2 regions of the Novosphingobium sp. KA1 genome follow, and region 2 is predicted to be linked to the other one. Evidence: riboswitches for the same ligand, from Rfam matches in the RefSeq annotation. Region 2 holds a riboswitch; the other holds the start of a gene.
What was found. Region 2 has a riboswitch for thiamine pyrophosphate ahead of CA833_RS18080 (TonB-dependent receptor). Riboswitches for the same ligand answer to the same signal wherever they lie in the genome.
Positions count from the first base shown of each region.

Region 1: it holds a riboswitch for thiamine pyrophosphate, as region 2 does, so the genes downstream of both, thiC (phosphomethylpyrimidine synthase ThiC) here and CA833_RS18080 (TonB-dependent receptor) in region 2, are expected to answer to the same signal.

Region 1 is NZ_CP021247.1:2,226,176-2,232,759, forward strand. Features, by position in the region: gene CA833_RS10815 (PAS domain-containing sensor histidine kinase) at 1-1,954, shown strand, start outside; gene CA833_RS10820 (SOS response-associated peptidase family protein) at 1,965-2,597, opposite strand; TPP riboswitch at 2,644-2,790, shown strand; gene thiC (phosphomethylpyrimidine synthase ThiC) at 2,839-4,725, shown strand; gene CA833_RS10830 (hypothetical protein) at 4,868-5,152, shown strand; gene CA833_RS10835 (alkylphosphonate utilization protein) at 5,156-5,464, opposite strand; gene CA833_RS10840 (hypothetical protein) at 5,611-5,799, shown strand; gene CA833_RS10845 (multidrug effflux MFS transporter) at 5,841-6,584, shown strand, end outside.
Region 2 is NZ_CP021248.1:67,122-73,705, forward strand. Features, by position in the region: gene pnuC (nicotinamide riboside transporter PnuC) at 1-549, opposite strand, end outside; gene CA833_RS18075 (phosphotransferase enzyme family protein) at 549-1,655, opposite strand; gene CA833_RS18080 (TonB-dependent receptor) at 1,709-4,018, opposite strand; TPP riboswitch at 4,048-4,157, opposite strand; gene CA833_RS18085 (diguanylate cyclase) at 4,252-6,084, opposite strand; gene CA833_RS18090 (MFS transporter) at 6,214-6,584, opposite strand, start outside.

The DNA of each region.
Region 1 (6,584 bases), on a different replicon from region 2:
CGATGCCGAGGACCGCATGGTGCTCTGCAACCGGGCGTTCCTGAAGATGTTCCCGTGGTTCGAGGCGATGCGCGATTCGGCGCCGGCCTTTGCCGAAATGGCCCGCCGGATGGCCGAGGCCGGGGCCACCATCGGTTCGCGCATCGCTCCCGACCGCTGGCTGCGCGACCGCATGGCCCAGCACCGCGAGGCGCGCGGCGCCCATGTCCAGGCGCTGGCCGACGGGCGGTGGATCCAGATCAACGAACTGCGCACCAGCGGCGGCGGCATCGTCGGCATCTATACCGACGTCACCATGGTCAAGGCCGAGGATGCCCGCCAGCGCGCCCGCGAACTGGGCGAGCGCAACCTGGCGCTGCAGACCACGCTCGACACGCTGTCCGAAGGGGTCTGCCTGTTCGACGTCCAGCGCCGCTTGCAGGCGTGGAACGAAGGCGTGGCGGCGCTGCTGGGCCTCGATGTCGGCAGCGAGGGGGCACTGCTGGCAAGCCACGAGGCGCTGGTGCGCTGGTGCGCCGAGCAGGGCGGGCTGGAACGCGCCGAGGCGCTGGAATGGCGCGAAGGCGGCGGCGCCCGGGTGGTGAGCGACTGCCGCATGTTCGCCGATGGCGAGGGCGCGCGCCATTTCACGATCCGGTCGGTGCCGCTGACCAGCGGCGGCATGGTCTTCACTTTCGACGACGTGACCGACCAGGTCCGCTTCCGTCGCTCGCTGACCGAGACCGCCGAAACGCTGGAGCGCCGGGTGGCCGAGCGTACCGCCGAACTGGTGGAAGTGAACCTGCGGCTGGTCGCCGCCACCGAGGCGGCGCTGGAGGCTAATCGCTCCAAGACCAGCTTCCTCGCCGCCGCCAGCCATGACCTGCTGCAGCCGCTCAACGCCGCGCGGCTGTTCGTGTCGGCACTGGGTAGCGAGGCCTTGCCGGAAAAGCCGCAGGCGCTGGTGCGGCAGGCCGCCTCCGCGCTCGATTCGGTGGAGGACCTGCTCGAAGCCCTGTTCGAGATCTCGCGCCTCGATGCCGGCGCGATCCAGCCCGAACTCGGCGACCTGCCCCTGGCGCCGCTGCTGGCCGCGCTGCGCCGCGAGTTCGCGCCGCTGGCGGAAGCGGCGGGGCTCGCGCTGGTGGTGCCGGACAGCGCGGACTGGGTGCGATCCGATGCCCGGCTCCTGCGGCGGGTCCTGCAGAACTTCGTCTCCAACGCGATCCGCTACACCGCGCAGGGGGAGGTGCGGGTGGAGCTGGCGGCGGCCGGGGCCGGGGCCGCGGAGGGGGCCGGGGAGGGGGCGGGAGACGAACTGGTGGTCACCGTGCGCGACACCGGCCCGGGCATCGCCGAGGCCGAGCGCGCCGCGATCTACGAGGAATTCCGCCGCCTCGATGCCACCCGCAAGATCCCCGGCAAGGGGCTGGGCCTTGCCATCGTGCGGCGGGTGACAACGATGCTCGGCCACGAACTGGGGCTGGAGAGCACGCCGGGGAAGGGCTCGGCCTTCTCGGTGCGCCTGCCGCGCGCCGTGCCCCGGCCGGCCTGCACGGCGCCGGAGGAGCTGGGCGATCCGGCCGGCCCCGGCACGCGGTGCGGCGGCGGCGCGCTGGTGCTGGTGATCGACAACGAACCGGCGATCCTGGCGGGCATGGCGGCCTTGCTGGGGAGCTGGGGGCTGGAGGTCGTTGCCGCCGGCGACCCGGACGATCCGCAAGTCGCCGCCGCGCTGGCGCGCGGCCCGGCCATGCTGATCGCCGACTATCATCTCGACAACGGGCTGACCGGCGACGATGCGGTCCTGGCCCTGCGCGCACGGCTGGGCCGGGACCTGCCCGCCTGCCTCGTCACCGCCGATCGCGGCGAGCCGCTCAAGGCCCGGGCCGCCGCGCTGGGCCTGCCCTTGTTCACCAAGCCGGTGAAACCGGCGCGCCTGCGGGCGCTGCTGCGGCAATTGGAGGTGCTTTAGGTCGTTCTATTCATCCCGCCACGTGCAGCGACATCAGCGAGGAGGAATAAGGCGCGAGCAGCTCTGCCGCGCGTTTCCAGTCGCCGCGCAGCCAGAGGTCGTGCGCGGCGGGATCGGCGGGCAGGATCACCGGCATCGTCTCGCGTCCCTCGGAGCGCAGCGCGGCATTGGCGGGGGCGGTGAGCAGCGCGAAGCTGGGCACCTCGCTGTCCTTCCAGACCCCGGCCATGGCGAAGACCGGCTGGTCGGCGGCGCCGAACCAGCATGCCCGGCGCTTGCCGTCACGCGGGTCCGCCTTGCCCCATTCCATGAAGGCCGTGGCCGGGACCAGGCAGCGGAACTCGCTGTTGCGCAAGTTGCCGATCCAGAACGGGCTTTCGAGATTGCGCACGGTGAGGATGCCATGACGCCGTTCATCCCAGCCCCGCGGCGGCGGGGGGACGCCCCAGAGGCGCGGGATCATCCGGCGCGGCAGGCGCTTTTCCGGGCGCGGCCCCGCCACGAACTCGCGGCCCATGGTGATGACGGGCGCAAAGCCGCCCGCCGAAACCGCGCCGCCGGGCCAGGGGTCGTTGCCGGCGTCGAGGCCGAAGGTGCGAGCCACTTCGCGGGCAGGGGCGTCGAGGCGATAGATCATCGGCATGTCTGCTTCGGGCCCTAGACGGAGGCAAAAGCCGCGTCTATCGTCGGCGCCATCCCCGGGGAGCTTGTGCCTAGGGTTTTCGCTTTTGCGAGAGCCTGCAGGAAACAAATGGCTGAGAGGGGCAGGTCACGCTGCCCGACCCGTTGAACCTGAACCCGTTAACACGGGCGGAGGGAAGGGCGGGCCACAGGACTATCTGTCGCGACCTTTCTTTCGTCCATAAGCCGAAGGAAAATCGCTTATGGCCGACATCAATTCCAAATTGGAAATCGGCGTCACCACCGGACCCATTCGCGGGTCGAAGAAGATTCACGTCGGGCGGCTTGGCGTGGCCATGCGGGAGATTCACCTTGAGCCCGGTTCGGGCGAGGCTCCGGTGCGTGTCTACGATACGTCCGGCCCCTACACCGATCCGAATGTCACCATCGACATCGCCGCCGGTCTTGCCGCCAAACGCCGGACATGGATTCTCGCACGCGGAGACGTGGAGGATTACGAGGCCCGCGCCGTAAAGCCGGAGGACAACGGCCAGCATCTTGGCGCATTGGGACCTGACCGTTCGGGCGGCGTCCCAGCGTTTCCCAACGTGGTGAAGCGCCCGCTGCGCGCCAAAGCGGGCATGAACGTCAGCCAGATGCACTACGCCCGCCGGGGCATCATCACGCCGGAGATGGAATACGTCGCCGAGCGTGAGAACCTCGGCCGCGCGATGCTGAAGGCATACGCGCGCGACGGTCAGGCCAGAGATGGTGAAAGTTGGGGCGCGGCCATTCCCGACTACGTCACCCCCGAATTCGTGCGTGAGGAAGTGGCGCGCGGCCGGGCGATCATCCCCGCCAACATCAACCACCCCGAAAGCGAGCCGATGGCGATCGGCCGTAATTTCCTCGTCAAGATCAACGCCAACATCGGCAATTCCGCCGTCGCCTCGGACGTGGCGAGCGAGGTGGACAAGATGGTCTGGTCGATCCGCTGGGGCGCGGACACGGTGATGGACCTCTCCACCGGGCGCAACATCCACGACACCCGCGAATGGATCATCCGCAACTCGCCCGTGCCGATCGGCACCGTGCCGATCTATCAGGCGCTGGAAAAGGTCGGCGGCATTGCCGAGGACCTGACCTGGGAGGTGTTCCGCGACACCCTGATCGAACAGGCCGAGCAGGGCGTGGACTACTTCACCATCCACGCCGGCGTGCGCCTGCCCTTCGTGCCGCTTGCGGCCAGGCGCGTGACCGGCATCGTCAGCCGCGGCGGCTCGATCATGGCCAAGTGGTGCCTTGCCCACCACAAGGAATCGTTCCTCTATGAACGCTTCGACGAGATCACCGAGATCATGAAGGCCTACGACGTCGCCTATTCGCTGGGCGACGGCCTGCGCCCCGGCTCGATCGCCGACGCCAATGACGAGGCGCAGTTCGCCGAACTCTATACCCTCGGCGAGCTGACGAAGCGGGCCTGGGCGCAGGACGTGCAGGTGATGATCGAGGGGCCGGGCCATGTGCCGATGCACAAGGTGAAGGAGAACATGGACAAGCAGCTCGAGGCTTGCGGCGAAGCGCCGTTCTACACCCTCGGGCCGCTGGTGACCGACATTGCGCCGGGCTACGACCATATCACCAGCGGCATCGGCGCGGCCATGATCGGCTGGTACGGCACGGCGATGCTCTGCTACGTCACGCCCAAGGAGCACCTTGGCCTGCCGGACCGCGACGACGTGAAGGTCGGCGTCGTCACCTACAAGCTGGCCGCCCATGCCGCCGATCTCGCCAAGGGGCACCCGGCCGCCAAGGTCCGCGACGATGCGCTGTCCCGCGCCCGTTTCGAGTTCCGCTGGCGCGACCAGTTCAACCTCAGCCTCGATCCCGACACCGCCGAGCAGTACCACGACCAGACGCTTCCCGCCGAAGGCGCGAAGTCCGCGCATTTCTGCTCGATGTGCGGGCCGAAGTTCTGTTCGATGAAGATCAGCCAGGAAGTGCGGGACTTCGCGGCGAAGCAGAACCAGCCGGTGCAGGCCTTTGTCGCGGCCGAGGAGGCCGAGGCGGGCATGGCCGAAATGAGCAAGGTGTTCCGCGAGACCGGCAGCGAACTCTACATGGGCGCAGGCGGACGCGAGCACGACTGACGGCGCTGTGCCGATCCCCGACCCCGTATTTTACGTTGCCCCGTATTTTTACGCTGCAATGCAACAAATACGGGGTCGTCCGTCTTCGCGAGTGCGAAATGCGGTGCTAAAATGAAGGGCCCCCCAACGGAGCCCCGATTCCATGCGTGATCCCGCAGCCGAATGGCTGAAACTGGCAAGCGAGAGTTACAGCCTCTGGGCCGATTCGATGATGGTGATCGGCATGCGCACCGCCGACATGATGACCGGCCGCGGCAGCAGCCACGAGAACCTGCGCATGGTGACCGAGAAAGTCGAGGCCAATGCCGAACTGGCCGCCAAGCTGTTCTGGGGCGGCCCGACCACGCCGGAGAAGGCCGCCCGCAAGGCCGTGGGCCACTATCGCAAGCGCGTCAGGGCCAATCGCAGGCGGCTTTCCAGGGGGTAAGTATCAGCGCTTGCGCACGAATTCCGCGCGCAGGACCAGGCCCTTGATGCCGGGATACTTGCAGTCGATCTCCTGGGCGTCGCCGGTCAGGCGGATCGAGGGGATCAGGGTGCCGCGCTTGAGCGTCTGGCCCGCGCCCTTGACGTCGAGATCCTTGATCAGCGTCACCGCATCGCCGTCCGCCAGCAGGTTGCCCACCGCGTCGCGCACTTCGACGGTGTCCGCCGCCGCGCGCTTGGCGGCCAGTTCCGAGGCGGGCAGCCATTCGCCGCTCTCTTCGTCGTAGATGTAGTCTTCGTCGTCAGCCGACATGTCGTATTCTCCTGTTGGCAAGGCCCATGGCAGGACCAGCCCGGTTTGGCGAGTGTCATGACAGCGCGGGGACAGGTCCGCATCCGGATTTATGTTCCTGCAGGGCAAGGATTTGCTATGCTGCTTGCAGGCAAACCGGGGGACACATGAAGCAGTCCAGCGAGAGTAACGAGTATTTCGGCCCGGCCGAGCAGGTGGTGCAGCATTCGGACATCGGCAGTTTCATGCCGGTGGGTTATTACCGGCCCATTCCCATCGTCTGGTTCGCGGGCGGCTGGTTCGTGCAGGTCGGCGCCTTGCTGCGCGCCCTGATCGCAGGCGGGACGAACGCCTAAAAGGCTGGCGCTGGCTTCGCACATGCGGCATGGGCGGTGGCATGCGTTCCCCCGATGCCCAGTCCGACCGCTTCCCGATGGGGGAAGTGGAGTTCGTTGCCCTGATGGCCTCGCTCCAGGCGCTGATGGCGCTCTCGATCGATGTCATGTTGCCCGCGCTCGGCGCGATTTCGCGCGACCTGCATCTGGCCGATCCGAACAGCCGCCAGCTGATCGTCGGCGTCTTCCTGATCTGCTCGGGGCTCGGCTCGCTGTTTCCCGGCGCCCTGGCCGACCGCTTCGGGCGCCGCCCGGTGGTGCTGACCGCGATCGGCGCCTACATCGCGACCGCCTTCCTCTGCGCGATCTCGGGCAGCTTCCTGCTGTTGCTGATCGCGCGCGGGTTCATGGGGGCGTTCTGTTCGGCGATGATGGTCATGCCGATGACCATCCTGCGCGACCGTTTCGACGGCGACCGCATGGCCCGCACCCAGTCGCTGGTGGCGATGACGTTCATGGTCGTGCCGATGGTGGCGCCGATGATCGGCCAGACCGTGCTGCTGTTTGTCGGCTGGCGCTGGATCTTCGGGATCATGTGCACGATGGGGGTGCTGGTCTTCGCCTGGAGCTTCATGCGCCTGCCCGAGACGCTCCACCCCGACTACCGCCAGCCGATCCAGCCGCGGGTGATCGGCGGCAACATGCTGCTGGCGCTCAGGGAGCGCTCCGCCTTCGGCTACTTCCTCGGCGCCGCCTTCGTGCAGGGGGCGCTGTTCGGCTACATCAATTCGGCGCAGCAGCTGGTG
Region 2 (6,584 bases):
CCGCGCGCGTTGCCAGGCCCGGTAGCCGATCACCGCGAGCCCGATCATCGCCGCATAGAGGCCCGCCGTCAGCCACAGGCCCTTGAACACGAACATGCCGACGTAGAGCACGTCCACCGCGATCCACAGCAGCCAGCTGGCGGCATGGCGGCGGGCGGTCCAGTACTGGGCGACAAGGCTGAAGCTGCTCAGCATCGCGTCCATCCACGGCAAGGCCGCGTCGGTGTAGCGGCTGGTGATGCAGCCGATGGCGAGGCCGCCGAGGGCGCCTAGGGCCAGCCCCGCCGCCGCCCGCGACAGCGCGAGCGGCCTGACCACCACTTCGCCGCTATCCTGCTTGCCCCGTGCCCAGACGAACCAGCCGTAGAGGATGGCGAGGCCGAACAGCGCCTGCAGCACCATGTCGGCATAGAGCCGCACGTCGAGGAACAGCTTGAAGTAGAGCGCGCAGGCCAGGAGGCTCACCGGCCAGCACAGCAGCCAGCGCCGCGCGGTCATCCAGATGCCGAGAAAGCTGACGATGACGGCGATGATCTCGAGAGCCGACATCAGGCGAGGTTCCCCTGCTCAAGTGCGCCGAGGAAGGCCTGTCCGGCGACAGAGAGGAACCAGTCGGCATGATCGATCAGGTAGCCTTGCCAGGCAAGATCGGCCTGCGCGGGATCGCCGAGGATGCCCGCAAAATAGTCCACTTCGGAAAGCGCGAATTCGATGTGCACCAGCGGCAGCAGGCGCAGGAGAGTGACGAGCTGGCCCTGGCTGAGCGGCAGCACCGCACGATAACCCGACAGCAGCGCCAGCGCGGCGCGCGCATCGGCGGGACTGTCGCGGCCTTCGGCAATGTCGAGCCAGGGGATGGCGGTACGCTCGATCGCGGTGGCAAGGTCGTGCAGCGCACAGGTTTGCGTGGCCAGTCCGAAATCGAACACCGTGCTCACCGTGCCCTGCTGTGACCACAGCAGGTTGGAGGGATGCCAGTCGTTGTGTGTCCACAGCAGCGGCTCGTGTTCGAGCCGGTCGGCAAGGCCGCTGCCCAGCGCCGCGAACAGCCGCGCCAGTTCGGCCTGCCACGGCTTGCCAGCCAGATAGGCGCCCAGCGCCGGACGGGCGCGGACATAGGCCTCGGCCGCCAGCAGCGGATCGCGGGCGGGCAGGATGGTGAAGCTGGCGACCAGCGGGTGCCCGCCGCGCTCGGGGGCCGCGAAGCCGCGTGCCGCCAGGTGCAGCCTTGCCAGCGCGGCGCCGGCCTCGCGGGCATGACCGGCGCAGAGGAACGGGGTCCACGACTGCCGGTCGCGGTAGAGGTCCTCCCCTTCCGAGCGCCGGTGCAGTTCGTAGCTCCATTCGCCCCGCGTCACCGCGCCGGAGCCGTCCCGCGCCGGCAAGACGTCCGGCACGCCGAGGCCCGCACCGCGCAGGTGCGCCATGAAGGCATGTTCTTCCGCGAGGGCTTGCCGCGTGCGCAGCCGCCGGTGATGGCGCTTCAGGAAAAATTCGCCGCGGTCGGTTTGCGCCAGCACCGCAGCCGAGAACGGGCGCGGCGAATGCCAGCGCAGTGCGGCGAAGGTCCCCGCATCCGGGAAAGCATCGAGGATCGCGGCGGCCTCCCCGGCCGTGATCGCAGGCCAGGTCGGCGCCTCCCAGGCCGTGCCCATCCCGTGCACCCGATGAGGGCCATCGGCCGGACGAGGCGCCGCGCTGCTCATGGTCAGAAGGCGCGCGAGAGCGTCGCCACGAAGGCGCGGCCGCTGCCGACGTAGTAGGTCGGCGCCGAGCCGGAGATCAGCGTGCCGCCGCGCGCCGTCGTATCCAGCGCATTGGCGGTGATCGCCTGCACGCCGGACAGCACGTGCGGGTTGGTCACGTTGATCGCGTTGAGCCGAAGGTCCATGCGCTGCGCATCGATGAGGCCGGCGAGATGCACGCCGATCGAAAGGTCGAGCGTGGCGTAGCCCTTGATGCTCTCGTCGTTCATGAAGGTGGCGTACTGGCGGCCGACGTACTTGAGCGCGGTGCTGCCGAACAGGCGGCCATCGTCATACGTCGTGCCCATGGCGAACTGGAACTGCGGGCTGGAGACGGCACGCTTGCCCCTGGTCGGCAGATAGTCGCCGCCCACGGCAAGATCGTCGTCCTGGCGGGTGTGCAGGTATTCGCCCGAGAGGTAGACGCTGACGCCCCTGGCCGGGCGATAGTCGATCTCGCCGTCGAGGCCGTAGGAGGTCTGGTTGCCGCCGTTGATCGTCGAATTGACCAGCGCGCCGCCGCTGTTCACCACGGTTGCCACCTGCCGGTTGCGGAAGTGGTAGTTGAAGGCGGTCAGCGAGAACGACAGGCTGGGGCCGATGTAGCGATAGCCCAGTTCCTCGGAGACCGAATATTCGTTCTTGAGGCCGCTCGTGCCCTGGCTGACCAGCTCGCCCGCGTAGTAGCTGTTGTAGAGCGCGAACTCGTTGGGCGTGCGGAAATTGGTGGTGACGTTGGCGAAGAGCTGCTGCCGCTCGTCCAGCGTGTAGTGCACGGCGGCGCGGGGCAGCGCGGCGAAACTGTCGCGGCGGACCTTGTCCTGCGGGCCGGGCAGGTAGTTGCGGCCATTGCGCAGCACGTCGACCCCCTTGAAGCCCAGCTCGACGCCGAGGCGCGGGGTCACGGCGATGCTGTCGGCGACAAAGAAGCCCTTGGTGACGGTCTCGGTGCGGGCATTCTCATAGGCCAGCAGGCGGCCGTCGGCGGTGCGGATCGCCTTGCTCTGGTAGCCCCACTGGTCGAGCGGATGGCCGCTGGCGTCGATCGAGGTGTAGGACTGGGTCACACGGTCGGTGCCGTAGTCGAACCAGAGCCCGGCGGTGAGCGTGTGGGCGCCGGCGGTGAGGGTCAGCTTGCTGACGTCGCCGACGCGCCGCTGCTTGCCGGTCCAGTTGCCGAGCACCGTCGCCGTCCCGTCCACCGCGCCGGGCAGCGTGATCGGCTGGGTCAGTTCCTCGGTGCCGAGGTAGTTGCCGGTGGTCGTCAACTGGGTGCCGTAAGGGGCGTTGCCGTGGCCGAACTGGAGGTAGGCGGTGGTGTCGAAGGCCAGCCGGTCGCCGAGGTTCAGGTGGATCGGCGCGGAGACGTAGAAGTTGCGGAACGGCGCGCGGTAGAGGCGCCAGTAGGTGGTGCTGCCCTCGCTGTACTGCTTGTCGTAGTTGTAGGCGCGGCCATAGGCTTTCCAGTCGGCCAGCGAGGGGCTGGCATACGTCGAGGTCTTGGCGTCGTTGTACGAGAAGGCGATGGCGGCGCGGTTGCCCTCGCCCCATTCGCGCAGGAGCTTGGCGTCGACGTGCTGGCGCTTGTCGAAACCGGCGCCGCGCCAGTTGTCCGCGCGGTTGTTCGAATAGGAGATGAAGGCCTTGATCCCGCTGGCGCCGAGCGTGCCGGTGTCGAAGCGCACGAAAGCGCGGCGCGCATCGTAGGAGCCGAGCGAGAGGTTGACGAGCCCGCCCGTCTCCGCCTTGGGATCGTCGAGCGTCAGCGACAGCAGGCCGCCTGCGGCCGCCACTACCGGGGCGTCGATCGAGGCGGCGCCTTGTGCCAGCGCGATCTGCCGCACGTTCTCGGCATCGGCGAACTGCGAGGGATAGGCGTAGAAATAGCCGATGTCGTTCTGCGGCGCGCCTTCCATCAGCACGCCGATCTGGTCCTGGCCAAGCCCGCGCATGGTCAGGCTGGAACTGGTCGAAAGCCCGTAGGGGTCGCTCGACGAGACATTGGCGCCGGGCAGCAGGTTGACCAGCTGGAAGGCGTTGAGCGTCGGCGCCTGCTTGACGATGAAGTCGGACGAGATCGCGCTGATCGCCTTGGGGGCGGTCTGGTCGGGCAGCAGGCCTTCGGGATCGGGGTGGCCGATGACCCGGATGTCTGCCTTGCTGTCGGCGCCGTCGGCGGAACCGGCCTCGTCGGCCAGTGCCGGAACGGCCGCGAGCAGGGCAGGGAGCCCGAGGGCCAGGCGGGAAATCGTACGGAAATTGCCGGTCTTCACTTCGTGTCCACTCCAATCGGAGGGACAACGGATCAGCCGCCAGCCCTCCCTACGCCGGTGTCAGCCGGATCAGGTTCAGCGGGTCGTGGTCTGCTGACCACCTCTCAGCCGCGCATGAGCGGCCCCCCGGGGATGGCGCGCCTCTAGTCGTTCGCGGGGGCGGTGGAAACCCTTTATTGCATTTCATGGCAGGCCGCCGCCCAAGTGATCGCGCGAGCGGGGGCAAGGGCGCGTCAGGCCCCGGGGGCGTTGTCGCCGTGGCGGGGGACGTGGTTGGGGGCGGGGCGGTCGGTGGCAACGACCACGCGGTCGCGTCCGGTTTCCTTGGCCCGCAGCAGGGCAGCGTCCGCCGCCGCGATCAGGGTGTGTGCGGTGCCATGACGGGGATAGACGGCAAGGCCCATCGACACGGTGATCGGACCGATCGGCTGGCCTTCGTGCAGGAGGTCCAGTTCGGCGATCCGCTCGCGGATGAGGGCGGTGCGTTCAAGCCCCCGTTTCTCGTCGAAATCGGGCATCAGCATCAGGAATTCCTCGCCGCCGTAGCGGAACACCAGTTCGTCGCTGCGCACCACGCCGGCGAAGGCGCCTGCAACCGCCCGCAAGGCGAGGTCGCCGACATCATGGCCGTAGCGGTCGTTCAGCTGCTTGAAGTGGTCGATGTCCATCATCAGGCAGGCGAGCGGGGCATCCGTCTCATCGGCGGCGATCACCAGCCTGCGCAGTGTGGCGTCCAGCTCGTGGCGGTTGCGCAGGCCGGTAAGGGGATCGTGCAGCGCCTTGTCGCGCAAGGCCTCGCGCAAGTTGAGATTGGCGAGCGCGAGGCCCACCGTCTCGGACATCAGTTCGATGTAGGTGGTGGTCGACGGCGCCGGCTCGCCTGCTGCCGAGAGGTTTTCGAGCACCAGCAGGCCGATCGTCTCGCCCTGCGCGGTGAGCGGCACGCACATCGTCGCCTGCACCGCCTCGAGCGCGACGTGGCGGCAGGGCACGTCGGTGAGGTTGTGGCCCGGGCTGTGGATCTGCCCGCGCCGCAGCGCCCAGCAGTCGTCCGGGCTGAAGGCGAGGTTGCTGCCATGGGGCGTCAGCCACTGCGCGGCGCAGGCCATGCGCGCGTGCCGCTCGTCGAGGATGAACAGGCGGCCGGCGAGGTCGGGCGCGATCTTCGGCGCGAAGAGCTGCACCACCCGGTAGAGGTCATCCACCGATTCGCAGCCCTGCAGGCGCTGGGTCATCCGGGCGAGCAGGTCGCGCACCGCCCAGTCGGCATCGCGCTCCTTCTGCAGGCGCTGGCGTTCGAGGCCGTTCTCGCGGAAGATGCGCACCGCCTGGGCCATGTCGCCGATCTCGTCGACTTGCGAGATCGCGGGGGGCTCCACTTCGTAGTCCTGGTCGGCCAGCCGGTTCACCACGTCGCTCAGCGTCACCACCGGTTTCAGGATGCGGCGCTTGAGGATGAAGCCCAGCACGAAGAGGAACAGCACGGCGGTAAACGCCACCATGACCTCGGAGATCGTGCGCAGGCGCTGCGAGGCGGTGGCGGCTTCTTCCACGGCATCGTCGGAACGCTCGTCGAGCATGTAGCGGAAGCGGCCGAGCAGGAAGTGGGTGCGTTCCAGTTCGCGTTCGTATTCGGGGCCGAACACGATCTTGCGGGCCACGGCATCGTCCCCCTTGCGCATGGCGGCGATGGCGGCCTGCTGTTCGTCTTCCAGCGTACGCGCCTGCCGCAGCGCCTGTTCCAGCGAGCGCAGTTCCTCCTCGCTCGCGCCATTGTCGCGCAGCTTGGCCATGCGCTGCTCGACCGGGCCGAGCTCGGTGCGCAGGCGATCATAGGCGATGGCGTGGCTGGGATCGCCGGATACCGCGAAGAGGCGGGCCTGATCGGTCAGCTCCGAAAGGTCGGTCTCGACCTCGGCGGTGAGCTGGTCGAACAGGTCGCGCTGCACGATGGCACCATGTTCGGCGCTGTCGGCACTGGAGGCCATGACCATGGCGACGCCCGCGGCGATGGTCAGGCAGACAGTGGCGCCGTAGGCCCAGTTGGTGATGGTCGCGATACGCATGCGATCGGCCCCTTCAGGTTTGTCGCTAAAGACGGAAGCGCCCGACTGTTCTTTCATCGGCGCCGAGTTGGCAAGCGTTCAGGGGCTGGTGCCGCGAAATGCGCTTTTGGCGAATTTCCGAACGGTCTCTCAGCCTTCCTGCGGGGAAGGCCGGGCGCCTTGCGGTGCGGTGTCGTCCGAATGGCCGCTGATCTCCGCGCCCGCCTCGGGCGCAAAGCGCAGGTTCCAGATCGTCGCCGAGAGCGAGATGGCGGTCACCACCCAGAACGCGGCCGAAAAATCGCCCAGCGTCGGCAAGGCATGACCGCGCGCCAGCATGGCGAGGTGCAAGGCGACCGCCGCCACGCAGATGCCCAGCGAGAGCATCAACTGCTGGAAGGTCGCGTAGAACGCGGTGGCATTGCTCATCTGCTGCTTGTCGATGCCGTCGTAGGCGATCGTGTTGTAGGCGGTGAACTGGAACGACATGAAGAAGCCGGCCACCACCAGCACCGCAAACA